DNA from 4 places in the Streptomyces nigra genome. Region 1 is predicted to be linked to each of the others. Evidence: riboswitches for the same ligand, from Rfam matches in the RefSeq annotation. Region 1 holds a riboswitch; each other region holds the start of a gene.
What was found. Region 1 has a riboswitch for cobalamin ahead of DC008_RS07455 (cobalamin biosynthesis protein). Riboswitches for the same ligand answer to the same signal wherever they lie in the genome.

Region 2: it holds a riboswitch for cobalamin, as region 1 does, so the genes downstream of both, DC008_RS00365 (ABC transporter substrate-binding protein) here and DC008_RS07455 (cobalamin biosynthesis protein) in region 1, are expected to answer to the same signal.
Region 3: it holds a riboswitch for cobalamin, as region 1 does, so the genes downstream of both, DC008_RS23235 (ribonucleoside-diphosphate reductase subunit alpha) here and DC008_RS07455 (cobalamin biosynthesis protein) in region 1, are expected to answer to the same signal.
Region 4: it holds a riboswitch for cobalamin, as region 1 does, so the genes downstream of both, DC008_RS28280 ((2Fe-2S) ferredoxin domain-containing protein) here and DC008_RS07455 (cobalamin biosynthesis protein) in region 1, are expected to answer to the same signal.

The regions. Positions count from the first base shown of each region.
Region 1 covers NZ_CP029043.1:1,595,189-1,602,134, forward strand. The annotation lists gene DC008_RS07430 (alpha/beta hydrolase family protein) at 1-870, opposite strand, end outside; gene DC008_RS07435 (class II aldolase/adducin family protein) at 941-1,660, opposite strand; gene DC008_RS07440 (lysozyme) at 1,859-2,626, shown strand; gene DC008_RS07445 (inorganic phosphate transporter) at 2,780-4,012, shown strand; gene DC008_RS07450 (hypothetical protein) at 4,053-4,274, shown strand; cobalamin riboswitch at 4,381-4,520, shown strand; gene DC008_RS07455 (cobalamin biosynthesis protein) at 4,623-5,585, shown strand; gene DC008_RS07460 (cobyric acid synthase) at 5,582-6,946, shown strand, end outside.
Region 2 covers NZ_CP029043.1:66,450-73,395, forward strand. The annotation lists gene DC008_RS00360 (PP2C family protein-serine/threonine phosphatase) at 1-1,155, shown strand, start outside; cobalamin riboswitch at 1,418-1,595, shown strand; gene DC008_RS00365 (ABC transporter substrate-binding protein) at 1,624-2,649, shown strand; gene DC008_RS00370 (FecCD family ABC transporter permease) at 2,730-3,761, shown strand; gene DC008_RS00375 (ABC transporter ATP-binding protein) at 3,758-4,543, shown strand; gene DC008_RS00380 (ABC transporter substrate-binding protein) at 4,846-6,429, shown strand; gene DC008_RS00385 (ABC transporter permease) at 6,465-6,946, shown strand, end outside.
Region 3 covers NZ_CP029043.1:4,981,698-4,988,643, reverse strand. The annotation lists gene mctP (monocarboxylate uptake permease MctP) at 1-1,486, shown strand, start outside; gene DC008_RS23240 (GNAT family N-acetyltransferase) at 1,560-2,066, shown strand; cobalamin riboswitch at 2,119-2,243, shown strand; gene DC008_RS23235 (ribonucleoside-diphosphate reductase subunit alpha) at 2,368-4,722, shown strand; gene DC008_RS23230 (ribonucleotide-diphosphate reductase subunit beta) at 4,779-5,735, shown strand; gene DC008_RS23225 (hypothetical protein) at 5,648-5,887, opposite strand; gene DC008_RS23220 (GlxA family transcriptional regulator) at 5,980-6,945, shown strand; gene DC008_RS23215 (bifunctional albaflavenone monooxygenase/terpene synthase) at 6,942-6,946, opposite strand, start outside.
Region 4 covers NZ_CP029043.1:6,132,885-6,139,830, forward strand. The annotation lists gene DC008_RS28275 (methylmalonyl-CoA mutase family protein) at 1-1,702, opposite strand, end outside; cobalamin riboswitch at 1,844-2,022, shown strand; gene DC008_RS28280 ((2Fe-2S) ferredoxin domain-containing protein) at 2,082-2,480, shown strand; gene DC008_RS28285 (gamma-glutamyltransferase family protein) at 2,644-4,467, shown strand; gene DC008_RS28290 (inositol monophosphatase family protein) at 4,567-5,424, shown strand; gene DC008_RS28295 (phytoene desaturase family protein) at 5,528-6,940, shown strand.

The DNA.
Region 1 (6,946 bases):
GGCGCGGACGGCGAGGGGCAGCAGGACGCTCGGGGTGTGCCGGGCGGCGGCCAGGGCGCGCAGCGTGGTCTCCCAGCTGAGCACCGGGGAGTCCAGGACGAGCCCGGCGACCCGGTCGCGCAGGCTGGAGCGGGCGGCGGCGCGCAGCGCCATGGTGGCGCCGGTGGACCAGCCGAGCAGGACGACCTTGCGGGCGCCGTAGCGGACGGCGTAGCGGATCGCGGCGTCGACGTCGCGCCACTCGGTCTCGCCGAGGTGGTTCAGGCCGTCCGGGGAGCGGGGCGCGCCGAGGTCGCCGCGGTAGGCGAGGGCGAGCACCGGGACATGGCGGGCGTGCAGGGGCCGCATGAGGTTCATGGCGTGTTCGCGGGTGGTGCCCAGGCCGTGCACCGCGATGATCCAGGTGCCCCGGGCGCCGGGCACGAACCAGGCGGGCAGCGAACCGAGTTCGCCGGGGATGTCGATGTCGGCGTGGTCGAGGCCGAGGGTGGCGCCGGGGTTGCCGACGTACACGTTGGGGGTGAGCCAGACGCTGTCGCCGGGCTTGAGGTCGCCGTGGGTGACGCGCTCCAGGCGCCGGACGACGGTGTCGGCGGTGTGCCGCGCCGTCTCGAGGACCGGCCCGACGACGGCGTGCGAGCCGTCACCGGCCAGACCGTAGGTGCCGGGGCGCAGCGAGGCCAGGTCGCGGGTGAGGGCGATCTGCCCGGGGGCCGTGGCGTGCACGGTGAGCCGGGGTTCGGTGGGCAGCGGGCGGCCGGGCGGTGCCGTCAGGGCGGCGCCGCTGGCGAGCCGCCCGGCGGCGACGCTCGCGGCGCCGGCGGCCAGGGCCACGGTGACGGCTGCGGCCGTCGTTCGGACAGTGCGCACCCGTCCAGTGTCCGGAACGACGGGTCGGTCGGCCAGTGGGAGGGCGGGGCGGGGTGACCCGGCCCCGGTGTCAGCCCCGCTGCCCGTACCCCTTCAGCCGCTCCCCCACCTCCGCCACCTGGTCCTCGGAGAGGAGGGCCGGGGTCAGGCCGGGGACCGAGGAGGCCGTGAGCCAGACGCGGCACATCCACTCCAGCTGGGCCGTGCGGTCGTACGCCTGGTCCAGGGTGGCGCCGTGGGCGACGGTGCCGTGGTTGCCCAGGAGGCAGGCGGTGCGGCCGGTGAGGGCCCGCAGCATGTTCTCGGCCAACTCGCGCGTGCCGTACGTCGCGTAGGGGGCGACCCGGACGGGTCCGCCGAGGGCGGCGGCCATGTAGTGGATCAGCGGGAGCTCGGTGACGAGGGTCGAGACGGCCGTCGCGTGGACGGCGTGGGTGTGCACGACCGCGCGGGCGTCGGTGGCGCCGTGGACGGCCAGGTGCATGGGCAGCTCGCTGGTCGGCACCAGCGTGCCGAGCACCTGCCGGCCGTCGAGGTCGACGCCCGTGACGTCCCGGGGTGTGAGCCGGTCGTAGGGCACGCCGGACGGTGTGACCAGCACGGTGTCCCCGACGCGGACGGAGACGTTCCCGGAGGTGCCGACCACGAGGCCCTCGGCGACGGTCCGGCGGGCCGTCGCGACCAGGGCCTCCCAGGCCGCCGCCTCCTCGGGCCGCACCGTGCGCCGGTCCGGAACCTCCTCGTCCCGCGGTTCCCGTGCGTCCCCCTGCTCCCACCGTTCCTCAGCCATACGGCGATCCTGCCAGGCGCGGTGCGCGAAGTCGCCGGTGCGCGGGGGCACTTTAGGGCGGAGGGGCGACCTCCGGGAGGGCGCATAGCGGTACATATCACCCAGTCCACCTTCTTGGCGTGCAATCGATCAGAGTTCAACGATCTTCGGATAATCTCCGGGTGATTTGCCGCACACGTCGCCATTCCGGGGGGAACCATGGCCCGTGCCCGCAAACCGTCCCGTCGCCGTGACCGGCGCACCCACCGCTCCCGTCTCGCGGCGGCCTGCGCGGCGGTGCTGGCGCTGAGCGCCACCGCCCTCGCCGGGACCCCGGCCGCCGCCGCCGGGAAACCGAGAGGCCACGACGTCTCCTCGCACCAGAAGAACGTCGACTGGCAGGCCGGCCGGGCGAAGGGCGCCCGGTTCGTCTACGTCAAGGCGACCGAGTCGCACACGTACCGCAACCCCTACTACGGCCAGCAGTACGACGGCTCCCGCGCCGCCGGCCTGGTGCGCGGCGCCTACCACTTCGCCCTGCCGGACCGGTCCTCGGGTCGGGCGCAGGCGGCGTTCTTCGTGCGCAACGGCGGCGGCTGGCGGCCCGACGGCTGGACCCTGCCGCCGGCGCTCGACATCGAGTACAACCCGTACAGCAAGAAGCACAAGTGCTACGGGCTGCGGAAGACGGCGTTGGTCTCCTGGATCCGGGCGTTCAGCGACGAGGTGCGCCGGCTGACCGGCCGCCGACCGGTGATCTACACCACCGCCCACTGGTGGAACACCTGCACCGGGTCCTCCCGCGCCTTCGCCGGCGACCACGCGCGGTGGGTGGCCCGCTACGATGCACCGAGCCCCGGAACACTGCCTTCCGGATGGCGCGCCTGGACCTTCTGGCAGTACGACAACGCCGGCAGCCTGCCGGGTGACCAGAATCTCTTCAACGGGTCGCTGACGCAGCTCAAGAGGTTCGCCCGGGGCCGCTAGCCGGGCCCCGCCCGGGCCGTGCGGACGGAGGGCTTCCGTTCATTGGGGAAACCCTCCGTCCCGGACACCGTGCGGCCCGCCCCAGTTCACCTTCCGTTCACTCAGGTTTCCTACGTTCATCGAGCCAATGACCTCGAACGATTGCCTGGGTAAATGGAAAACTTCTCGCTGATCCTCGCGATCGTGGTGGTAACCGCGCTCGCGTTCGATTTCACGAACGGTTTTCACGACACCGCCAACGCGATGGCCACCACCATCTCGACCGGTGCGCTCAAGCCCAAGGTCGCGGTGGCCATGTCCGCCGTGCTCAACCTTGTGGGCGCTTTCCTCTCCGTGGAGGTCGCCAACACGATCTCCAAGGGTCTCGTCGACGAGACCGGCATCCGTCCCGAGGTCATCTTCGCCGCGTTGGTCGGCGCGATCCTCTGGAACCTCCTCACGTGGCTGGTGGGCCTGCCCTCCAGTTCGTCGCACGCCCTCATGGGCGGCCTGATCGGCGCGGCCATCGCCTCGGCCGGCGTCGGCGCCGTCCACGGTGACGTGCTCGTCACCAAGGTCCTGCTCCCGGCCATCGCCGCCCCGATCGTCGCGGGCGTCGCGGCCCTGCTGGCCACGCGGCTCACCTACCGGCTCGGCCGGAAGGCCGACGGCGAGGCCTCGAAGAAGGGCTACCGCGCGGGCCAGATCGCCTCCGCGGGCCTCGTCTCGCTCGCCCACGGCACCAACGACGCGCAGAAGACCATGGGCATCATCACCCTCGCCCTGGTCGCGGGCGGCGCCCTCGCCCCCGACTCGGACCCTCCCACCTGGGTGATCCTCTCCGCCGGTCTGGCCATCGCGCTCGGCACCTACCTCGGCGGCTGGCGCATCATCCGCACCATGGGCAAGGGCCTGACCGACCTCCAGCCGCAGCAGGGCTTCGCCGCCCAGACCAGCGCCGCGACGGTCATCCTGGCCTCCTCGCACCTCGGCTTCTCGCTGTCCACCACGCACTCCGTCTCCGGCGCCGTGATGGGCGCGGGCCTCGGCCGCAAGGGCGGTGTGGTCCGCTGGTCCACGGCCACCCGGATGTTCGTCGCCTGGGGTCTGACGCTGCCGGCGGCCGCGCTGGTCGCCGCGCTCGCCGAGTATGTGACGGGCCTCGGCACCTGGGGCACCGCCGCCGTCGCGGTCTTCCTGGTCGCCTCCAGTTTCGCGATCTGGAAGATCTCCCGCCGCGAGGTCGTCGACCACACCAACGTCATCGCCGACGACGAGCCGGCCGGCGTGGTGACCACCGCCATGGCCGCCGTGACCCCGCCTCCCACGGGCACGGTGACCGAGGACCTCGCGGTCACCGTCCCGGCTCCGGCCGGCGGACCCGAGCCCACCAAGCTCGGCGTCTGACTCCCGGTCACTCCTCCCGGCAACCCAAGGAAGCAGCAGTATGAAGATCGACTGGGCGGCTCTCGGCTCCGTCTTCGGTGTCAGTCTCGTGGTCACGGTGGCCCTCGTGGGCCTGTTCACCCTCGGCATCGCGGGCCTCTCGCGCCGCGAACGGGCGGTCGCGCAGGGCGACTCGGCCGCGCTCGCGGTCACCGGCGCCTACGCGTGCTTCGCCGCCTGCACGGCGGCCGTGGCCTACGGCATCTATCTCATCGTGGCCTGACGTACGGCCTTCGACTCCTGAGGTGCGCGACGGAACTCCGTCGCGCACCTTCGGTGTGTGTGGGCCTGCGCACACTCTCCCGTCGCAGGTCACAGGCAAGTTGACGGCCGTCGCGACCCGTGGTGGACTTCCGGAGCCATCTACGGCGGCAGAAGAGGAAGCCGGTGCGAATCCGGCGCGGTCCCGCCACTGTCACCGGGGTAGATACCCCCGGGAGCCAGGAACTCTCGCCGCCGGTCTCGTCGAACCAGGGCGTGGACACCCTGAGTGAGGACATCACGCGATGCTCGCCTGCCGATCGTCACGCAGTACCGGACCCCTGTCTGACGCCACCACCGGCTGAACCCCGTGCGTGCCGAACGCGTCTTCGCGTACGGCGCCGCCGCCGGACTCCTCGGTGACCTGCTGCTCGGCGATCCACGCCGGGGGCATCCGGTCGCCGCGTTCGGACGTGCCGCGGGCGCCGTGGAACGGGTGTTGTGGCGCGACCACCGCGCCTGGGGTGTGCTGCACACCGCCGTGTGCGCCGGAGGCGCCGTGGCGGCCGCCGCGCTCGCCGCCCGCGCCGTGCGCCCCTCCCCCGCCACCTCCGTCGCCCTGACCGGCGCCGTCACCTGGGCCGTCGTCGGCGGCACGTCGCTCGCCCGCGAGGCCCGGACGATCGGGCGCGCCCTGGAGGCCGGAGACGTCGACGCGGCACGGGCGCGGCTGCCGCACCTGTGCGGACGCGACCCGCAGGCGCTGGACGCCGACGGGATCGCGCGGGCCGTCGTGGAGTCCGTCGCCGAGAACACCTCGGACGCCGTGGTCGGCGCACTGGTGTGGGGAGCCGTCGCCGGCGTGCCGGGCCTCGCGGGCTTCCGGGCCGTCAACACCCTCGACGCCATGGTCGGGCACCGCTCCCCCAGGTACCGCCGCTACGGCTGGGCCTCGGCACGCCTCGACGACGTCGCCGGCTGGCCGGGCGCCCGACTGACCGCCGCGCTGGCCGCCGTCGCCGGGGGCGATCCCCGGGGTGCCGTACGGGCCTGGCGGGCCGACGCCCACCGGCATCCCAGCCCCAACGCGGGCCCCGTGGAGGCCTCGTTCGCGGGGGCGCTCGGCGTGCGGCTGGGCGGGACGCTGTCGTACGGCGGCCGGGTGGAGCACCGGCCCGTGCTCAACGGCGCCGCAGGACGGGCCGTCGAGGTCGGGGACATCGAGCGGGCCGTCCGGCTCTCGCAGCGGGTGGGCGTGCTCGCGCTGGGCGTGTGCGCCGGCGCCCGGCTGCTGCCGGGGCGGCGGCGCGGGACGAGAGGAAGGACCTCGTGAACGGTGGACTCCTGGTCGCCGGCACCACCTCCGACGCCGGCAAGAGCGTCGTCACCGCCGGGATCTGCCGGTGGCTGGTGCGGCAGGGCGTGAAGGTGGCGCCCTTCAAGGCGCAGAACATGTCGCTGAACTCCTTCGTGACCCGCGAGGGCGCGGAGATCGGGCGCGCGCAGGCCATGCAGGCGCAGGCCTGCCGGGTGGAGCCGACCGCGCTGATGAACCCCGTGCTGCTCAAGCCCGGCGGCGACCGCAGCAGCCAGGTCGTGCTGCTCGGCCGGCCGGTCGGCGAGATGAGCGCCCGCGGCTACCACGGCGGCAGGCAGGAGCAGTTGCTCGGCACCGTGCTCGACTCGCTCGCCGAACTGCGGGGCGCGTACGACGCGGTGATCTGCGAGGGCGCGGGCTCCCCGGCCGAGATCAACCTGCGGCGCACCGACATCGTGAACATGGGGATCGCCCGCGGCGCGGACCTGCCCGTGCTGGTCGTCGGCGACATCGACCGCGGTGGTGTCTTCGCCTCGTTCTTCGGGACCGTGGCGCTGCTGGCGCCCGAGGACCAGGAGCTGGTCGCCGGGTTCCTCGTCAACAAGTTCCGCGGGGACGTCTCGCTGCTGGAGCCGGGCCTGGACATGCTGCACGGCCTGACCGGCCGGCGGACGTACGGCGTGCTGCCGTTCCGGCACGGCCTCGGCATCGACGAGGAGGACGGCCTGCGGGTGTCGCTGCGCGGCGCGGTGCGCGAGTCGGAGGTGGCCGCCCCGGTCGGCGAGGACGTGCTGCGGGTCGCCGTGTGCGCGGTGCCGCTGATGTCCAACTTCACGGACGTCGACGCCCTCGCCGCCGAACCGGGCGTCGTCGTGCGGTTCGTGGACCGGCCGGAGGAGCTGGCCGACGCCGACCTGGTCGTCGTGCCCGGCACCCGCGGCACCGTGAAGGCGCTGCGCTGGCTGCGCGAGCGGGGGCTGGCGGCGGCGCTGGTGCGCCGGGCCGCCGAGGGCCGGCCGATCCTCGGGATCTGCGGCGGTTTCCAGGTCCTCGGCGAGCACATCGAGGACGACGTCGAGAGTCGCGCCGGCCATGTCGACGGCCTCGGTGTGCTGCCCGTACGGGTGCGGTTCGCCCGGGAGAAGACCCTGACCCGGCCGGTCGGCGAAGCGCTCGGCGAACCCGTCGAGGGCTACGAGATCCACCACGGCGTCGCCGAAGTCCTGGCGGGTGAACCCTTCCTGGACGGCTGCCGGGTCGGCCAGACCTGGGGCACCCACTGGCACGGCTCGCTGGAGTCGGACGGCTTCCGGCGTGCCTTCCTGCGGGAGGTGGCGGCCGCCGCGGGCCGCCGCTTCGTGCCGGCGCCCGGCACC
Region 2 (6,946 bases), 1.5 Mb from region 1:
ACCGCGATGGAACTGGTCGGCGCGCGGTACGGCGCCCTGGGGGTGCTGCACGAGTCCGGCGAGTATCTCAAGGCCTTCATCACGGCGGGGCTGAGTGAGACGGAACGCGCCGATCTGGGCGGGGTGGCGTTCCCCCACGGTCGTGGCGTGCTCGGGCATCTCATCCACAATCCCGAACCACTCCGCGTCGACGACATCCCTTCGCATCCCGCCTCCGCCGGCTTTCCGCCCGGTCATCCGCCCATGCGCACCCTGCTGGGCGTGGCGATCAGTGTCCGCGGCGAGATCTACGGCGACCTCTACCTGTCCGAACGTCTCGACGGCCGTCCTTTCGGCCCCGATGACGAGGACGTGGTGGTCGCCCTCGCCGGCGCCGCCGGTATCGCGATCGAGAACGCCCGCCTGTTCGGGCAGGTCCGTGACAGCGCGGAGACCTTCCAGCGTCTGCTGCTGCCCACGCTGCCCGATCTGAGCCCCTTCACCGCCGCCACCGTCTACCGGCCGGCCGATGAACCCAACCGGCTCGGCGGGGACTGGTACGACGCCATCGTGCTGCCCGACGACACGGTCGGCATCATGATCGGTGACGTAGGCGGCCACGACCTGTACGCGGCGGCCGCCATGGCGCAGACCCACAGCATGCTCCGGGCGCTGCTGTACGACCGCCGTACCCCGCCCAGCGAGATCCTCGCCCAACTGGACCGCACCCTGCACGCCACTGCGGATGTCCCGGTCACTACAGCGTGCCTGGCCCGTATCGAACCCGACCCATCCGGGTGGGTACTGCGATGGAGCACGGCCGGGCACTATCCTCCCCTGCTGATCGGCCCTGACCTGGAAACGGAGTACCTGCACGCCGAGCCCGGCCTGCCGCTCGGGGTGAGCACCGGTGAACACCGCCCCGACCACACCCGCTCCCTACCCGCGGGCTCGATCCTCCTCTTCTTCACCGACGGCCTCATCGAACATCCAGCCCACTCCATCGACGTGGGCCTGACCGCTCTCGCCGACCTCGCCGCCACCCACGCCAACCGGCCCCTGCACGAACTCGTGCAGGTCCTGGCCGATCACCACCCGAGCGACGGCCAGGACGACATGGCCATCCTCGCCCTGCGCATTCCGGCCGGCACCAGTCCCCCACAACTCCCGGCATAAGAGCTCCGAGGCCAGCGCCGCCTGACGGGCAGTCACCCGAGCGCGGTCACGAGTGATCAGCACGGCGCTCGCCCCTCGGGCGGACCCAGTAGGCAAGTGGACCTCGCCGCAGGGCGGTTCCCGTCCCGCAAGGTAGCCGCCCCGGGTGGTGCGACGGGGCGAGGAGCACGCTGAGCGACTCGTCCTTCGGGCCGTCCACGGAGCGTTGAGGAGGCGTGGTGTGTGCGGCCGGAACCCCTCGGCCTTTGCCGATGACTCGGGGAATCGTAGGATCACCTGGTCATCGCCGCGACGGGAGACAGGAAGCCGGTGCGAATCCGGCACGGTCCCGCCACTGTGACCGGGGAGCGCCCCTCCGACACGCCACTGCGCACCGCGCGGGAAGGCGGAGGAAGCGTCGATCCGGGAGTCAGGACACTGGTCCGTCGCGGGCCCGATCCGAGGAGCGCGGACTCCAGGAGGCTTCACGTGTCCCAGCTGTTCACCCCTGCCCGCACGCGCGGGTTCCTTCGTGCCACGGCCGCTGCCGTGGCTCTGTCGTCAGTGCTGTTGACCACGAGCTGCGGTGCGGCCGACGAGAGCGGCGGGGACGCGAAGGCCACCGCGGCCGTGCCCGCAGGTTTCCCGGTCACCGTCGACAACTGCGGTGTGAGGACGACGTACGACAGGCCGCCGTCGCGGGTGGTCACCATCCATCAGCACCCGGCGGAACTCATGCTCGCCCTCGGCCTGAAGGATCGCATGGTCGGCACGGCCTTCCCCGACTCCGCGGTGCTGCCCGAGCTGAAGGAGGACTACGAGGCGGTTCCCGAACTGGCGCGGAAGGAGCCGTCGTTCGAGAAGATCCTGGATGCCGAACCCGACTTCGTCTACGGCGGCTACGGCAGCGCCTTCACCGAGAAGGAGGGCCGCTCCCGCACGGCGTTCGCCGACGCGGGCATCGACACCTACCTCAACCGTGAGTACTGCGGCAAGAAGAAGGTGACGATGGAGGACACCTACGACGAGGTCCGCACCATCGGCAGGATCTTCGGTGTCCCGGACCGGGCCGACAAGCTGGTCACCGACCTCAAGAGCCGCGTCGGCAAGGCCGCCGGCAAGGTCGAGGGCGAACCCGAGGTGCCCGTCTTCGTCTACGACAGCGGCGACAAGGCCGCCTTCACCGCCGGCGGCAAGAGCCTCGGCACCGAGCTCATCCGGCTGGCCGGCGGCGAGAACGTCTTCGCCGACCTCGACGACGTCTTCGGCGACGTCTCCTGGGAGCAGGTCATCGAGCGCAAACCGGAAGTCATCGCCGTCTACGACTACGAGGGCGCCGGAAGCGTCGAGCAGAAGAAGAGGTTCCTGCTGTCCCAGCCCGCGCTCGCCGACGTACCCGCGGTCAGGAACAGGCGGTTCGTCGTTCTGCCGCTGACCGCCACGCTGGTGGGGATCCGCTCGGCCTACGCCGTCGACGATCTTGCCCGCGGACTGCACCCCGAGAGCTTCCGGTGACCCGGACCACCACCGTCACATCCGTCGAGACGCGAGTCCGACGACGGAAGACTACCGAGCCAGGAGAGCGCCGAACCGGGCTGGCCGTCACGCTGTTGGTGCTCACCGCCCTGCTCGTCGTCTCCGCCGTCACCGGACTCGCGATCGGATCCGTCCAGGTGCCACCCACCCAGGTGTGGGGCATCGTGACGCACGCACTGGGTGCCGACTGGCAGCAGCCTGACTGGTCGCGGGCCCGGGAGATCATCGTGGTGGACGTGCGAGCGCCGCGGGTGCTGCTCGGGGCGGTCACCGGCGCCGGCCTCGCGGTGGTCGGCACCGCCCTTCAAGCGCTGGTGCGAAACCCGCTCGCCGAACCGTACCTGCTCGGCGTCTCCTCGGGGGCGTCCCTCGGCGCGGTCTCCGTCATCGTGTTCGGGGTGACCCTGTTCGGTCCGGTCTCCCTGTCGGTGGCAGCCTTCGTGGGGGCGTTGGGGGCGCTCCTGCTCGTGTACGCCACCGCCCGCACCGGCGGACGCATCACCTCCTCGCGTCTCGTGCTGTCCGGCGTGGCGATCGCCGCGACGCTCACCGCGGTCCTCGATCTGCTGTTGCTCACCACCGATCGAGGCAACGAGACCCGCGCGGTCCTCGCCTGGACCCTCGGCGGTCTCGGCGGGGTCGACTGGGGCACGCTGTGGCTGCCGAGCACGGCCTTGCTGCTCGGTGTCGGCGTCCTGTTGACGCAGGCCCGCAACCTGAACCTGCTGCTGGCCGGCGAGGAGGCGGCCACCACCATGGGGCTGGACGTGGCCCGCTTCCGTGCCCGGCTGTTCGTCCTGCTCTCCCTCGTCACGGGCGTGCTGGTCGCGGCGGCCGGGCCGATCGGCTTCGTCGGCCTGATGACGCCCCACATCGTGCGCCTGTTCGTCGGCGGCGACCACCGCCGGGTCCTGCCGACGGCGGCGCTCGGCGGAGCGGTCTTCCTCGTCTGGGCCGACATCGCCGCGCGGACGATCGCCGCGCCGATGGAGATACCCGTCGGCGTCCTTACGGCCCTGTGCGGCGGGCCGTTCTTTCTGTGGCTCATGCGGCGGGACGCCCGGCGCGGCACCGACCGAGGTGTGGCATGACCGCGGCCGATCTGAGCGTCGACGGCGTCACGCTCACCGCCGGAGCCCGCCACCTGGTGCGCGACGTGTCTCTGACCGCCCGTCCGGGCGAGACCATCGGGCTCGTGGGCCCCAACGGCAGCGGCAAGTCGAGCCTATTGCGCACCGTCTACCGCGTGCTGCGCCCCGACGCGGGTGAGGTCAAGGTCGACGGAGCCGACGCCTGGTCGCTGCCCGTGCGGCAGCTGGCCCGCACCGTGGCGGCGGTGGTCCAGGAGCCGGCAGCCGACTTCGACCTCGCGGTGCGCGAGGTCGTCGCCATGGGCCGCACCCCGCACAAACGGCTGCTCGCGGGTGACACCCCCGAGGACGCCGAACTCATCGACTCAGCACTCCTGGCGGTCGACGCCGTCCACCTGGCCGACCGCACCTTCGACCGGCTCTCCGGCGGCGAACGCCAACGCGTCCTCATCGCGCGGGCCCTCGCCCAGCAGCCCACCCTCCTCGTCCTCGACGAACCCACCAACCATCTCGACATCCGGCATCAACTGTCCGTGCTCGGCACCCTTCGGCGCCTGCCCGCGACCGTGCTGCTCGCCCTGCACGACCTCAACCTGGCCGCCTGCTTCTGCGACCGCCTCTACGTCCTGTACGAGGGTGAAGTCACCGCTTCCGGACCGCCCGCCGAGATACTCACCCCCGCGCTCCTGGCCGAGGTCTACGGAGTGGAGACGGAAGTGGCCGTCCATCCGCGCACAGGCGCCCCTCAGGTGACGTTCCTCCCCCAGGAGCCAAGCGCCTGACAAGCTCAGCCCATGGCGCCCGGTGACGGCGCGAGCGCAGGCTGTCCGCCGCGCTCCTGGCGGCGGCACAGAGCCTGGCCCCGCCCTGTCAGGTAGGGGGCTGCCGCATCGCCTCGATGTCCTGCCCGGAGCAAGACCGGTGGCGCGCTGCCTCATGGACGCCACCTGCCCCCTACGACACCGCCCATGTGAAGGGCCCGGGCAGAACCCTTGGGTACCGGACTGTCCTCTGAGCTGCCCGGGGAGCCTTTATTGCAAGTATTATGCAACAGCTTATGATCTTCATTAAGGGTGTGAGGTCCATGACGGTCCGTCGGATACGGACAGCCGCCGCCACAGCGGCCATACTCACCGGCGTCGCCGCTTGCTCGGCCCCCGGTGACAGCGAAGTCGGCGGCGGAGCCGACTCCGTCGTGATCGGGGTGGCATCCGAGCCGGACACACTCAGTCCCCTGCTCGGCTACGGCAAGGACGGCAACTCGAAGGTGTTCGACGGCCTGCTCGCCCGGGACGCCGACCTGAGGCTGAGGCCCGCCCTCGCCAAGGCCCTGCCCGAGGTCAGCGACAACGGCCTGACCTACACCTACACCCTCCGTGACGGGGTGACATTCAGCGACGGCGAGCCTTTGACCTCGGCCGACGTTGTGTTCACCTACGAGACGATCCTCGACGCGAAGACGAACAACACCAGTCGCAGCGAGCTGGACGCCATCAAGGAGGTCCGCGCGGACGGTGACGACAAGGTGGTCTTCACCCTCAAGTACCCTTACGCCCCCTTCGCCGGGCGCACGGTGCTGCCCGTCGTCCCCGAGCACATCGCCAAGGGGCAGGATCCCAACACCGGCTCCCTCAACACCAAGCCCGTAGGCACGGGCCCGTACGTGCTCACTGCCTGGAGCAAGGGAGAGAAGCTCACCTTCAAGGCCAACCCGGGCTACTGGGGCGGCGCGCCGAAGGTGAAGAGGGTGACCATGGCGGTCATCAAGGACGACGACGTGCGCGCCACCCGCCTGCGCTCCGGTGACCTCGACGGCGCGGTCCTGCCGCCCAATCTCGCCGCCACCTTCAAGAGCGACGGCGCGAAGAAGACCTACGAGGCGACGACGTACGACTTCCGCGCGGTCACCCTTCCGCAGGGGAACAAGGTCACCGCCGACCGTGCCATCCGGCGGGCACTGGACGCCGCGGTGGACCGGCAGGGCATGGTCGACACGATCCTCGACGGCGCAGGACGCCCCGCGTACGGGCCCTTGCCCGTTGACACCCCCTGGTTCGCCAAGGGCATCGAGCGCGAGCAGGACCTCAGCGAGGCCCAGCGGATTCTGGACGACGCCGGCTGGAAGGCCGACGGCGACGGCATCCGCGTCAAGAACGGCCGGCGGGCCTCCTTCACCCTCCTCTACCCCTCCGGCGACAAGGTCCGCCAGGACCACGCCCTCGCCTACGCCTCCGACGCCAAGAAGGCCGGCATCGAGGTGAAGGTGGAGAGCGCCACCTGGGAGGTCATCGAGCCGCGTATGAAGGACGACGCGGTCCTGGCCGGCTTCGGCAGCACCGGAGACCCCGACTACGGTCTCCACACGCTCCTGCACTCCTCCCTCGCCGGCGACGGCTTCAACAACATGGCCCGCTACGACGACCCGGTCGTCGACAAGGCCCTCGACACCGGCCGCCGCAGCTCGGACACGGCGACTCGCAAGGCCGCTTACGACGAACTCCAACGTGAGCTGCTCAAGAATCCCGGTTACACGTTCCTCACCCACATCGACCACGTCTACGTCCTCGCCGACCGCTGGGACGGGCTGACCACGCAGGTCGAGCCTCATGAGCACGGCTTCGCCTCCGGACCGTGGTGGAACCTCGAGACCTGGCGGCCCAAGAAGTGACGCCGGCCCGCGGAAGATCACTGCCCTGGAACGCCATGGCACGACTGGCGGGGCGGCGGCTGCTGTTCGCCGCCCCGATCCTGCTCGTCGTCACCTTCGGCGTCTTCGCGATCGCCGCCGCCTCCCCTTTCGACCCGGTCAAGGCGTACGCGGGGACGGCCGCCCTCGGTGCGGACGCCGAGACGCTGGCACGGCTGCGGGAGAACCTGGGCGTGGACAAGCCGTTCATCTCCCGCTGGTGGGACTGGCTGACCGCGGCGCTCGAAGGCGACCTCGGGCAGTCCAGCGTGATGCGGCAGCCGGTCACCCAGGTCATCGGTGAACGCCTCGTGTGGTCCGCGCTGCTGTGTGCCGTGGCGTTCGTGGTGGCCGTACTGACGGGCACGGTGCTGGGTGTGCTCGCGGCCCGGCGACCAGGGTCGGTCCTCGACCGGGTCGTGACGTCGCTCGCCTACTCGCTCGAGGCGGCACCGGTCTTCTGGCTCTCCCTGCTGGCGATCTGGCTGATGGCTCTCCA
Region 3 (6,946 bases), 3.4 Mb from region 1:
GTTCGGCACCTGGGTCACATGGTTCCTGCTCGGCGGCGACCTGTACACCGCGTACACCTTCGTGGCGGTCCCGGCGGCGATCTACGCGGCCGGCGCGGCGGGCTTCTTCGCGGTGCCGTACACCATCCTCGTCTACCCGCTGATCTTCACGTTCCTGCCGCGCCTGTGGTCGGTCTCGCACAAGCACGGCTATGTGACGACCTCCGACTTCGTGCGCGGGCGGTTCGGCTCCAAGGGCCTGTCGCTGGCCGTGGCGGTCACCGGCATCCTGGCGACGATGCCCTACATCGCGCTCCAGCTGGTCGGCATCCAGGCCGTCCTGGACGTGATGGGCGTCGGCGGCGGCGAGAACACCAACTGGTTCATCAAGGACCTGCCGCTGCTCATCGCCTTCGGCGTGCTGGCGGCGTACACCTACTCGTCGGGCCTGCGCGCCCCCGCGCTGATCGCGTTCGTCAAGGACACGCTGATCTACATCGTCATCGCGGTGGCGATCATCTACATCCCGATCAAGCTGGGCGGCTTCGACGAGATCTTCGCCAAGGCGAGCGAGGCGTACAGCCAGACCAACCCGGCCACGGGCGCGCCACGCGGGGCGCTCACCCCGCCGGACGCGACCCAGTGGACGTACGCCACGCTGGCGCTGGGCTCCGCCCTCGCGCTGTTCATGTACCCGCACTCGATCACCGCGACGCTGTCCTCCCGCAGCCGTGAGGTGATCCGGCGCAACACCACGATCCTGCCGCTGTACTCCCTGATGCTGGGTCTGCTGGCCCTGCTGGGCTTCATGGCGATCGCGGCCGGGATCAAGGTGCAGAACGGGCAGCTGGCGATCCCGCAGCTGTTCGAGAACATGTTCCCGGCCTGGTTCGCGGGCGTGGCCTTCGCGGCCATCGGCATCGGCGCGCTGGTGCCGGCGGCGATCATGTCCATCGCAGCGGCGAACCTGTTCACCCGCAACATCTACAAGGACTTCATCAGGCCGGACGCCACGCCCGCCCAGGAGACCAAGGTCTCCAAGCTGGTGTCGCTGCTGGTGAAGGTGGGCGCGCTGGTCTTCGTCCTCACCATGGACAAGACGGTCGCCATCAACTTCCAGCTGCTGGGCGGCATCTGGATCCTGCAGACCTTCCCGGCCCTGGTCGGCGGCCTGTTCACCCGCTGGTTCCACCGCTGGGCCCTGCTGGCCGGCTGGGCGGTCGGCATGATCTACGGCACGCTCGCCGCGTACGGGGTGGCGACCCCGGCGCAGAAGCACTTCGGCGGCTCCTCCAAGGAGATCCCGGGCATCGGTGAGATCGGCTACATCGGTCTGACGGCGTTCGTGCTCAACGCGCTGGTCACCGTCGTCCTGACGTTCGTCCTGAAGGCCGCGAAGGCCCCCGACGGCGTCGACGAGACGAAGCCGGAGGACTACACGGCGGACGCGGGCGACCCCGGCGTCCAGGTGGAGCTGCCGCCGGCCACGGCGGGCTCGTCCCACTGAACCACCCGCACACGGCGGGCCGTCGGAGAAATCCGGCGGCCCGCCGCCGTGTTCCTGCGGCAGACTCGGCGGCATGGACATCGTGATCCGGCCGGCGGCCCCCGGGGAGTACGGCATCCTCGGGGAGATCACCGCAGAGGCCTATCTACGGGACGGACTGCTGGACTTCGGCGAGGACGACTCCTATCTCCATGAGCTCAAGGACGTGGCCAGGCGCGCGGCGGCCGCCGAGGTACTCGTCGCTGTCGAGCGCGACCGTGTCCTCGGCGGCGTGACCTTCGTCTCGGGCAGCGGCCCGATGGCGGATCTGGCCGGGCCCGGCGAGGCGGAGATCCGGATGCTCGCCGTCGACCGGGCGGCCCGGGGACGCGGCGCCGGCGAGGCGCTCGTACGCGCCTGCCTGGACCGCGCCCGCGCCACGGAGGGCTGTGTACGCGTGGTCCTCTCCTCCCAGCCCACCATGTACAGCGCCCATCGCATCTACGAGCGTCTGGGCTTCGTCCGCACCCCGGAACGGGACTGGAACCCCGTGCCGGAGCTCCTCGACCTCACGCTCGTCACCTATGAGTTGACGCTCTGACACCACCACGCCACAACATCTAGGGGTGGCGCGACGGGCGAGCACAAGATGTATGCTCATGCTCGCTGTCGCCGCAGGGGAATCCGGTGCGAATCCGGAACTGTCCCGCAACGGTGTACTTGTGCATGTTCCGTGCACATGGTCAGTCCGAGGACCTGCCGACAGTGCGTCCCGGCCACCCGGCCGGTGCGCCCAGACGTCCGGGCCTCGTGGAATGGGCCGGTGGACGCGACGCCCCGTGCGCTCGTGAGCTGCCCCCTGCCCTCCGCAAGGCCCTGTGCCGAGCGAGGGAGAGCCTCACGTGACCATCGCGCCAGCCGAACCGGCCTCAGCGGCGGCCGAACCGGAGAACGACGGTCCCGGTGCCGCGCTGTTGCGGACCCTGACCGAGCTGACCGCCGACCTCCCCGACGCCGACCCCGGCCGGGTCGCCGCCGCCGCGCTGCGCGGCCGGTCCGCGCGGGCCGACGAGGCGGAGCTGCGCGAGCTCGCCACCGAGGCGGCGGCCGGTCTCATCTCCGAGGACCCGGCGTACAGCCGGCTGGCCGCGCGGCTGCTCACCCTCTCCATCGCCGCCGAGGCCGCCTCGCAGGGCGTCACGAGCTTCACGGGGTCGGTCGCGACCGGGCACCGCGAGGGCCTGATCGCCGACCGGACCGCCGCGTTCGCGCGGACGCACGCGGACCGGCTCGACGCGCTCGTCGACCCCGCCGCCGACGACCGCTTCGGCTACTTCGGCCTGCGCACCCTCTACAGCCGCTATCTGCTGCGGCATCCGCACACCCGCAAGGTGATCGAGACGCCCCAGCACTTCCTGCTGAGGGTCGCCTCCGGCCTCGCCGCGGACGACACCTCCTCGGCGGTGGACGAGGTCGCCGCGCTGTACCGGCTGATGAGCCGCCTGGAGTACCTGCCGTCCTCCCCCACGCTCTTCAACTCCGGCACCCGGCACCCCCAGATGTCGTCCTGCTACCTCCTGGACTCCCCCAAGGACGAGCTGGACTCGATCTACGACCGCTACCACCAGGTCGCCCGGCTCTCCAAGCACGCCGGCGGCATCGGGCTGTCGTACTCCCGCATCCGCTCCCGGGGTTCGCTGATCCGGGGCACCAACGGGCACTCCAACGGCATCGTCCCGTTCCTGAAGACGCTGGACGCCTCCGTGGCGGCCGTGAACCAGGGCGGGCGGCGCAAGGGCGCGGCGGCGGTGTACCTGGAGACCTGGCACTCCGACATCGAGGAGTTCCTGGAGCTGCGGGACAACACCGGTGAGGACGCCCGCCGTACACACAATCTGAACCTCGCGCACTGGGTGCCGGACGAGTTCATGCGCCGGGTCGAGGCCGACCGGCCGTGGAGCCTGTTCTCCCCCGCCGACGTGCCCGAGCTGGTCGATCTGTGGGGCGAGGAGTTCGACGCGGCCTACCGCGCGGCCGAGGCGGAGGGCCTCGCGCGCAAGACCCTCCCGGCCCGCGAGCTGTACGGCCGGATGATGCGCACCCTCGCGCAGACCGGCAACGGCTGGATGACCTTCAAGGACGCCGCCAACCGGACCGCCAACCAGACCGCCCTGCCCGGGCACGTCGTGCACTCCTCCAACCTGTGCACCGAGATCCTGGAGGTCACGGACGACGGGGAGACGGCGGTCTGCAACCTCGGCTCGGTCAACCTCGGCGCCTTCGTGCGCGACGGGGACATCGACTGGGAGCGCCTGGACGAGACGGTCCGCACGGCCGTCACGTTCCTCGACCGGGTCGTGGACATCAACTTCTACCCGACCGAGCAGGCCGGCCGCTCCAACGCCCGGTGGCGCCCGGTGGGTCTGGGCGCGATGGGTCTGCAGGACGTCTTCTTCCAGCTGCGGCTGCCCTTCGACTCGCCCGAGGCGAAGGCGCTGTCCACGCGGATCGCCGAGCGCGTCATGCTCGCCGCGTACGAGGCGTCCGCCGACCTCGCCGAGCGCGAAGGGCCGGTGCCGGCCTGGGAGAAGACGCGCACCGCCCAGGGCGTGCTGCACCCCGACCACTACGACGTGGAGCTGACCTGGCCCGAGCGCTGGGCCGCGCTGCGCGACCGCCTCGCCACCACCGGCCTGCGCAACTCGCTGCTGCTGGCCATCGCCCCGACCGCCACGATCGCGTCGATCGCCGGTGTCTACGAGTGCATCGAGCCGCAGGTCTCCAACCTGTTCAAGCGCGAGACGCTGTCCGGCGAGTTCCTCCAGGTCAACTCGTATCTGGTGGAGGAGCTGAAGCGGCTCGGCGTGTGGGACGCCCGCACCCGTGAGGCGCTGCGCGAGGCCAACGGCTCGGTGCAGGACTTCGCGTGGATCCCGGCGGACGTACGGGCGCTGTACCGCACGGCGTGGGAGATCCCGCAGCGCGGCCTGATCGACATGGCGGCGGCACGCACGCCGTTCCTCGACCAGTCGCAGTCCCTGAACCTGTTCCTGGAGACGCCGACCATCGGGAAGCTCTCCTCGATGTACGCGTACGCCTGGAAGCAGGGGCTGAAGACCACGTACTACCTGCGCTCCCGCCCGGCGACGAGGATCGCCCGCGCGGCCCGCGCCACCGTCCCCGTCCAGCAGGCCGCCGACCCCGAGGCCGTCGCCTGCTCCCTTGAGAACCCCGAGTCCTGCGAGGCCTGCCAGTGACCACCAGCACGACCAAGAACCTGCTCGACCCCGGCTTCGAGCTGACCCTGCGCCCCATGCGCTACCCGGACTTCTACGAGCGCTACCGGGACGCGATCAAGAACACCTGGACCGTCGAGGAGGTCGACCTCCACTCGGACGTCGCCGACCTCGCGAAGCTGACCCCGGCCGAACAGCACCTGATCGGGCGGCTGGTGGCGTTCTTCGCGACCGGTGACTCGATCGTCGCGAACAATCTGGTGCTGACCCTGTACAAGCACATCAACTCCCCGGAGGCGCGGCTGTATCTGTCGCGCCAGCTGTTCGAGGAGGCCGTGCACGTCCAGTTCTATCTGACGCTGCTGGACACCTACCTCCCCGATCCGGAGGACCGGGCGGCGGCGTTCGCGGCGGTGGAGAACATCCCGTCGATCCGTGAGAAGGCCGAGTTCTGCTTCCGCTGGATGGACTCGGTGGAGAAGCTGGACCGGCTGGAGTCGCAGTCCGACCGCCGGCGGTTCCTGCTCAACCTGATCTGCTTCGCCGCCTGCATCGAGGGCCTGTTCTTCTACGGGGCCTTCGCCTACGTCTACTGGTTCCGCAGCCGGGGCCTGCTGCACGGCCTCGCGACCGGCACCAACTGGGTGTTCCGGGACGAGACCATGCACATGTCGTTCGCGTTCGACGTGGTCGACACGGTCCGCAAGGAGGAGCCGGAGCTGTTCGACGACCGGCTCCAGCAGCAGGTCACCGACATGCTGAAGGAGGCCGTCGAGGCCGAGCTGCAGTTCGCGCGCGACCTGTGTGGTGACGGCCTCCCGGGCATGAACACCGACTCGATGCGGCAGTACCTGGAGTGCGTCGCCGACCAGCGGCTGACCCGCCTCGGCTTCGCCCCGGTGTACGGCTCCGAGAACCCCTTCTCCTTCATGGAGCTGCAGGGGGTTCAGGAGTTGACCAACTTCTTCGAGCGGCGTCCCTCGGCGTACCAGGTGGCGGTGGAGGGCACCGTCGACCTGGACGAGGACTTCTGAGTCCGGACCGCGTCGCGCTCCTGGGCCTCCCTGATCTGACGGTCGATGCGGCGGTCGTGCACGATCCCGATCACCGAGGGGAGGACCAGGAGGACGAACATCCCGAGCACGACGGCCATGGCGAGCAGTGTCTGTGTCTGTTCCGTAGTCATGACACCACTGTCGCGCCGGACACTCCTGTCGAACAGTGGCAGGACTGCCGCACACCCTCGATTTACTGCCATCCGCGAGGCACAATGGCACCATGCTGAAGAACGTGGCGGCCGTCCTGCTGGACGGCGTACACCCCTTCGAACTCGGTGTGGTCTGCGAGGTGTTCGGCATCGACCGCAGCGACGAGGGCCTGCCCACGTACGACTTCGCGGTCGTCTCGGCCGAGGGGCCGACGCTGGGCACCCACGCCGGCGGGCTGACCCTCTCCACCCCGTACGGTCTGGAGCGGCTGGAGGAGGCGGACCTGATCGCGGTGCCGGCCGGGAACGACTACCTCACCCGTGACTTTCCGCCCGAGCTGCTGGACGCCCTGGTCAGGGCGGTCGACCGGGGCGCCCGGGTGCTCAGCGTCTGCTCCGGGGTCTTCATGCTGGGAGCGGCGGGCCTGCTCGACGGACGGCGGTGCAGTGTGCACTGGCGGCATGCCGAGGAGCTGGCGCGGCGGCACCCCCGGACGACGGTCGAGCCCGATGTGCTCTACGTCGACGAGGGGCCGGTGATCACCAGCGCCGGCACCGCCGCCGGCATCGACGCCTGTCTGCACCTGGTGCGCAAGGAGCAGGGCCCGGAGGTCGCCAACAAGATCGCCCGGCGGATGGTGGTGCCGCCCCACCGGGACGGCGGCCAGGCCCAGTACATCGAGCGCCCGCTGCCCGCCTCCTCCTGCGACACCGTCGGCGAGGTGCTGGCCTGGATGGAGCGGCACCTAGACGAGGACGTCACCGTCGAGCAGCTCGCCGAGCGCGCGCTGATGTCCCCGCGGACCTTCGCCCGCCGCTTCCAGCAGGAGACCGGCACCACCCCCTACCGCTGGATCCTGCGGCAACGGGTCCTGCTGGCCCAGCAGTTGCTGGAGGCGACGGACGAGACGGTGGACGCGATCGCCGGCCGGACCGGGTTCGGCACGGCCGCCGCGCTCCGCCACCAGTTCGTACGGGCCCTCGGGACGACCCCCCAGGCCTACCGGCGCACGTTCAAGGGACCCGAGGCCGCCTAAG
Region 4 (6,946 bases), 4.5 Mb from region 1:
CGGCGAGGAACACATGCGCGGCACCGGCTGCCTTCAGCCGCCCGGCGACCTCGGCCGCCTGCTCCTCGTACACGGTGTCGCTGGAGCACAGGCACGCCTCGGTGGCGCCGCTCTCCTCGAAGGTGCCCTCGGTGACCGGCTCGATGCCGCCGGCCTGGAAGAGGTTCGAGGCGAAGGTCAGACGCGCGGTGTGGGCGGCGGCCGGGCCGAGCGCGGCCAGGTAGATCCGCGGCCGGGCGCCGGTCGCGGCCAGATGCGCGTCGGAGCGGGCGCGCAGCGCCTCGTACGCCTCGTCGCGCCGGACCCGCGGCAGACCGCCGGACGGCGGCTCGGGCGCGGGCTCACGCACCACCGGCTGCTCGCCGAGGTGCGGGAACTCGCTGACCCCGGTGACCGGTTCGCGCCGCTTGGCCAGCTTGCCGGTGCGGGCCTCCCAGGTGGCGGCGAGGTCGTCGCGCAGCTGTCCCGAACGCAGCGCGGCGGCCTGGCCGCCCGCCCGCTCGATCCGCTGGAAGAACTCCCAGCCCGCGTGGGCCAGTTCGTCCGTGAGCCGCTCCACGTACCAGGAGCCGCCCGCCGGGTCGATGACCCGGGCGAGGTGGGACTCCTCGATGAGGATGGTCGAGGTGTTGCGGGCGATGCGCCGCGCGAACGCGTCGGGCAGGCCCAGCGCGTGGTCGAAGGGCAGCACGGTCACCGAGTCGGCGCCGCCGACACCGGCCGCGAGCGTGGCGACCGTGGTGCGCAGCATGTTCACCCACGGGTCGCGGCGGGTCATCATCACCGGCGAGGTCACGGCGTGCTGTACCTGGGCGCTCGGCGCCCCGGACACCTCGGTCACCCGTGCCCACAGGCGGCGCGCCGCCCGCAGCTTGGCGATGGTCAGGAACTGGTCGGCGGTGGCCGCGTAGCGGAACTCCAACTGGCCGGCGGCCTGTTCGACCGTCAGCCCGGCCTCGGTCAGCTCCCGCAGATACGCCACACCGGTGGCCAGCGCGGCGCCGAGCTCCTGCGCGGCCGAGCCGCCGGCCTCGTGGTACGGCAGCGCGTCCACGGTCAGGGCCCTGAGCCCCGGGTACTCCTCGGCGCACCGCCGGGCCGGCGCGGCGGCCGGGGCGAACGGCAGGGACGTACCGGTGCGGGCCTCGTGGCCGAGCGGGTCGAAGCCGAGGTTGCCGCGTGCCGCGTCCTTGGCGACGCCGCGCTCCTCGTACAGGGCGAGCAGCGCCTGTGCGGCGGCCTCCGACTCGGCGCCCGCGTCCAGGACGACCGGGGCGAGGTCGAGGTACACGCCGTCGAGGGCGCTGCCGAGGGAGGACACCGGGATGCCCGCCTCGCCGAGGACCAGCCAGAGCGAGGTGACGCCGTTCTCCAGGTCCGCCAGCACCACGCCGTCCGCGGCCGTGGTGTGCCGCTGCCGTACGTCCCAGCCGCCGGCGGTGTTGCCCTCGGGGCGACCACCCCGCACATAGGGGGCGAAGCCGGGCAGGCCGGGGTCGGGCGCGGCGTCACGCGCGGTGTACAGCGGGCGGGAGCGCATCCCGTCCTCGAGTGGGGTGGACAGGGCGTCCTCGGCAGCCGTCCCCGACACGTCCTTGCCCGCCTTGCGCAGCACACCTTCCACCAGGTGTCGCCACTGCTCATGGGTTGCGTCAGGGAACTCGGCGGCCAGCGAGAGCCCGTCGTCAGGCAGGACCGTCATGCTCGGATGCTAGGTCAGATGGTCAAAGGAGCAGCAGGGGGCATGGCTGTGACCTTGCCCTCTTCCAGATTGTGACCTGGGTCTCGGGACCCCGGCGGTGCCCGCGCGGGCACGCTGAACGAGTGGCTCCGGGCCCTGACTTGATAGCCTCGTGGGGCTGGTCGCGCCCCTTCTCCGGGGCCAGGGAATCCGGTGCGAATCCGGAACTGACGCGCAGCGGTGAGGGGGACGGGCGGGGCAGGCACGCCACTGGGAGACCGGGAAGGCGCCCCGCCGGGACGAACCCGAGTCCGAAGACCTGCCGGCACCTCCACGCCCCCGGGCGGGGAGGCCCTCCGCAGGCCGGCTCCGCGTACGAGCCCCGACCCTCAAGGCGTGTATGTCCGTCTCCCCGCCCCAGCCGTCGCTCCCGGATCGGCAGATTCCGTCCACGCCCTGCCGGGTCGTGCTCTGCCGGGACTGCTGCTGCGGCAGCCCCAAGGTGACCGGTGTCGACCACGCGGGTCAGGCCGCCCGGCTGCAGGAGAGCGTCCCGGTCCGTGTCTCGGACTGCCTGGACGTCTGCGACCACGCCAACGTGGTCGTCGTCCAGCCCTCCGCCGCGGCGCGCGCGGCGGGCGCCCGGCCGGTGTGGCTCGGCCTCGTCAACGACCCCGACGCCACCGAGGACGTCATCGCCTGGGTACGGGCCGGTGGGCCCGGAGTTGCTCCCTGCCCGGAGATCCTGGCCTTTCACACCATTTCCCCGCCCTCGTCGCGGGCCTCGGGGAAGGGCTGACCGGCCGCCCGTGGCCCCGCCCTGCGTGCCCGCCACGGGTGCCCGACCGCCACACCTTCACGCCACCCTCGCTCCGTGCCCCCATGGACGGTTGAACATCGAACAGGCGGTCACGCAAGATCGGACGGACCCGTCCGGCCCCGACCGCGAGGTGACGCCCGCCATGTTCACCACCCGTCCCACCCTCCAGGGCACCTTCGGCATGGTGTCCTCCACGCACTGGCTCGCCTCGCAGTCCGCGATGGCGGTGCTGGAGCGAGGCGGCAACGCCTACGACGCCGCCGTGGCGGGCGCGTTCGTGCTGCACGTCGTCGAACCGCATCTGAACGGCCCGGCCGGCGAGGTGCCCATCCTCCTCGCCCCGGCGGGCGGCGAGGTGCGGGTGCTGTGCGGCCAGGGCGTCGCCCCCGCGGACGCCACCGTCGCCCACTACCGCGGCCTCGGCCTGGACCTCGTCCCCGGCACCGGACCGCTGGCCGCCGCCGTGCCCGGCGCCTTCGACGCCTGGATGGTGCTGCTGCGCGACCACGGCACCCTGGCACCCGCCGACGTCCTCGCGTACGCCGTCCACTACGCCGAACACGGGCACGCGCCCGTGGAGCGGGTCGGCGAGACCGTGGAGACCGTGCGCGAGCTGTTCGAGACGGAGTGGACCTCCTCCGCCGAGGTGTATCTGCCCGACGGCGAGCCGCCGCGCCCCGGCGCCCTCTTCCGGAACCCGGCCCTCGCCGCCACCTGGAAGCGCCTGCTCGAGGAGATCTCCGGCGCCGGCGACCGCGTCGCGCAGATCGAGGCCGCGCGCGCGGTGTGGCGTACCGGGTTCATCGCCGAGGCGCTCGTCCGGCAGGCGCAGCGGCCCACCCTCGACACCAGCGGCGAGCGCCACACCGGCACCCTCACCGCCGCCGACCTCGCCGGCTGGTCCGCGACCTACGAGGCCCCCGCGACGTACGAATGGAACGGCTGGACCCTGTGCAAGGCCGGGCCCTGGAGCCAGGGCCCGGTGCTCCTCCAGCAGCTCGCCCTGCTCCCCGACGAGCTGCCGCCGTACGGGTCCGCCGGCTACGTCCACCTGCTCGTCGAGGGCTGCAAGCTGGCCATGGCAGACCGGGAGGCCTGGTACGGCGACGCCGCCGAGGTGCCGCTCGACGACCTGCTGTCCGACGCCTACAACGCCGATCGCCGCCGGCTGGTGGGCGAGGCCGCCTCCTTCGAGCTGCGGCCCGGCAGCCCCGGCGGGCGCGTGCCCCGGCTGGGCGCCCACGCGCGCGGGGAGGCCGCCGCGCCCGGTTCCGTCGCGCCGGGCGCCGGGGAGCCGACGGTCGCCAAGTCGCCCGTGGCGCCGGTGCCGGCCGAGCCCGAGGTCGCCGCGGACGGGCTCACCCGCGGCGACACCTGCCACCTCGACATCGTCGACCGGTGGGGCAACATGGTCGCGGCCACCCCCAGCGGCGGCTGGCTCCAGTCCAACCCCGTCGTGCCCGAACTCGGCTTCCCGCTCGGCACCCGCCTGCAGATGACCTGGCTGGAGGAGGGACTGCCGAACTCCCTGACCCCGGGCCGGCGCCCGCGCACCACGCTCACCCCCAGCATCGCGCTGCGCGACGGCGTGCCCGTCCTCGCCTTCGGCACCCCCGGCGGGGACCAGCAGGACCAGTGGCAGCTGCACTTCTTCCTCGCGGTCGCGCTGCGCGGGCAGGTCCGCGGCGGCCTCGACCTGCAGGGCGCGATCGACGCCCCGAACTGGCACAACGACAGCTTCCCCGGCTCCTTCTACCCGCGCGGGACACGGCCCGGGAGCGTCACCGTGGAGGGCCGCACCGCCCCCGCGGTGATCGACGGGCTGCGGCGGCGCGGTCACGACGTCACGGTCGGCGACGCCTGGTCGGAGGGCCGCCTGTGCGCGGTCGCCCGGGACCCCGGAACGGGGGTGCTGTCCGCCGCGGCGAACCCGCGCGGCATGCAGGGCTACGCCGTCGGACGCTGAGGGGCCCCGAGGGGCAGCGACCACGCGAGTTCACCGGGAGTCCGTCCGCAGGTCACCCGGCGGGCGGGCGTTGTCAGTGGCACGTGTTTCCATGGACGGGTGATCGAAGAAAACGAAACCATCGAAGAGTTTCTCGCCCAGCACGCCACCGACGTGGAGGACGCCGTCCGCAAGGCGGCGGCCGCCGAGATCATGCCCCGCTTCCGCCGGCTCGCCGACCACGAGGTCGACCGCAAGAGCGGACCGCACGACCTGGTGACCGACGCCGACCGGCTCGCCGAGCGGTATCTCACGGAGGCCCTCGGCGCCCTCCTGCCCGGCTCGGTCGTCGTCGGCGAGGAGGCGGTCCACGCGAATCCGTCCGTGTACGACGCGATCCGCGGCGACGCCCCGGTGTGGATCGTCGACCCCGTCGACGGCACCCGCCAGTTCGTGCACGGCGACACGGGCTTCTGCACCCTGGTCGCCCTCGCCCGGCACGGCGTCGTGCTCGCCTCCTGGACCTACGCACCCGCCCTCGACCAGCTGGCCACCGCCGTACGGGGCCGGGGCGCCTTCCTCGACGGCGAGCGGCTGCACGCCGGAGCCCCGGACCCCGGCAGCGACCTGCGCGTCGCCACCTCCCACCCGGACTTCACCACCGACGAGCAGAAGCGGGCCCTGCTCGGCCTGTGGACCGACGGCGTCGCCCCGCGCCCGTGCGGCTCGGCGGGTCTGGAGTACCTGGCCATCGCGCGGGGCGAGTTGGAGGCCACCGCCTTCGGATGGGAGGCCGCATGGGACCACGCTGCCGGACTGCTGCTCGTGGAGGAGGCGGGCGGCGCCCACCTGACGCGCACGGGGGAGCCGTTCCGTATCACCGGGGGCAACGCCCTGCCGTTCACGGCGGCCCGCGACGCCGCCACGGCCCGGCGGGTGGCGGGACTCCTGTCCGGCGGAGCGCGGCGAGCGGCGTAGGAATAGAGTCGGCCGCGGGGGAGCGGAGGTGGGGCGACAAGGCCCCGGCCTATCCTGATTCCTCTAGGCCGCCGCCTGACGAAGGGGTCCGAACGTGCCGTCGATGCTCGACGCAGTCGTGGTGGGTGCGGGACCGAACGGCCTGACCGCTGCCGTGGAGCTGGCCCGCAGGGGCTTCTCCGTGGCCGTGTTCGAGGCACGGGACACCGTCGGCGGCGGGGCCCGCACCGAGGAGCTGACGCTGCCCGGCTTCCGGCACGACCCCTGCTCGGCCGCCCACCCCCTCGGCATCAACTCGCCCGCGTTCCGGGCGATGCCGCTCGACCGCTACGGGCTCGAGTGGCTGCACGCCGGGCTGCCCATGGCCCACCCCTTCGCCGACGGCACCGCCGCCGTGCTGTCCCGGTCCGTCGCCGAGACGGCCGCGTCCTTCGGGCCGCGCGACGCGGGCGCGTACCGCAGGCTGGTCGCCCCGTTCCTGTCCAAGTGGGACACCCTGGCACGGGACTTCATGTCGCTGCCGCTCACCGCGCTGCCCCGCGACCCGGTGACCCTCGCCCGCTTCGGGCTGACCGGGCTGCCGCCGTCGACCTGGCTGATGCGCCGCTTCCGCGACGAACGCGCGCGGGCCCTCTTCTCCGGCCTGGTCGCCCATGTGATGGCCCCGCTGAGCGGCTTCGCGACCGGTGCGATCGGCCTGGTCTTCGCCCTCGCCGCGCACGCCCGCGGCTGGCCCGTCGCCCGGGGCGGCTCCCAGTCCATCTCCGACGCCCTCACCGCCTATCTGAAGGACCTCGGCGGCACCGTCCACACCGACTACGAGGTGAAGCGACTCGACGACCTGCCGCCCGCGCGGGCGTACGTCTTCGACACCTCGCCCACCGCGCTCGCCCGGATCGCCGGCTTCGGCCGGTACTACGAGAACTACCGGTACGGCTCCGGCGTCTTCAAGATCGACTACGCGCTGGACGGCCCCGTGCCCTGGACCGCGCCCGAGGCCCGGCGGGCCGGCACCGTGCAGATCGGCGCGGACAGCGCGGAGATCGGGGCGGCGCTGCGGGCCGCGTCGCGCGAGGGACGCGCACCCGACCGGCCGTTCATGATCACCGTGCAGCCCAGCGTCGTCGACCCCACCCGGGCCCCCGAGGGCAAGCACGTGTTCTGGGCCTACGGCCATGTCCCCAACGGCTGGACGGGCGACCTCACGGACGCCCTGGAACGCCAACTCGAGCGCTTCGCACCGGGGTTCCGTGACCGGGTGCTCGCCCGTGCCACCGCGGGCCCGGCCGAACTCGCCGCCCGCAACGCCAACTACGTCGGCGGCGACGTCGGCTCCGGTGCCGCCACCGGTCTGCGCCTGCTGCTGCGCCCCAAGCTCTCGCTGTTCCCGTACAGCACCCCGCACCCCGCCATCTACCTCTGCTCGTCCGCGACCCCGCCCGGCCCGGGCGTGCACGGCATGGCGGGGCACAACGCGGCCAAGGCGGTCTGGCGCCGCCTGCGCCAGGAGCCCTGAGCCCAG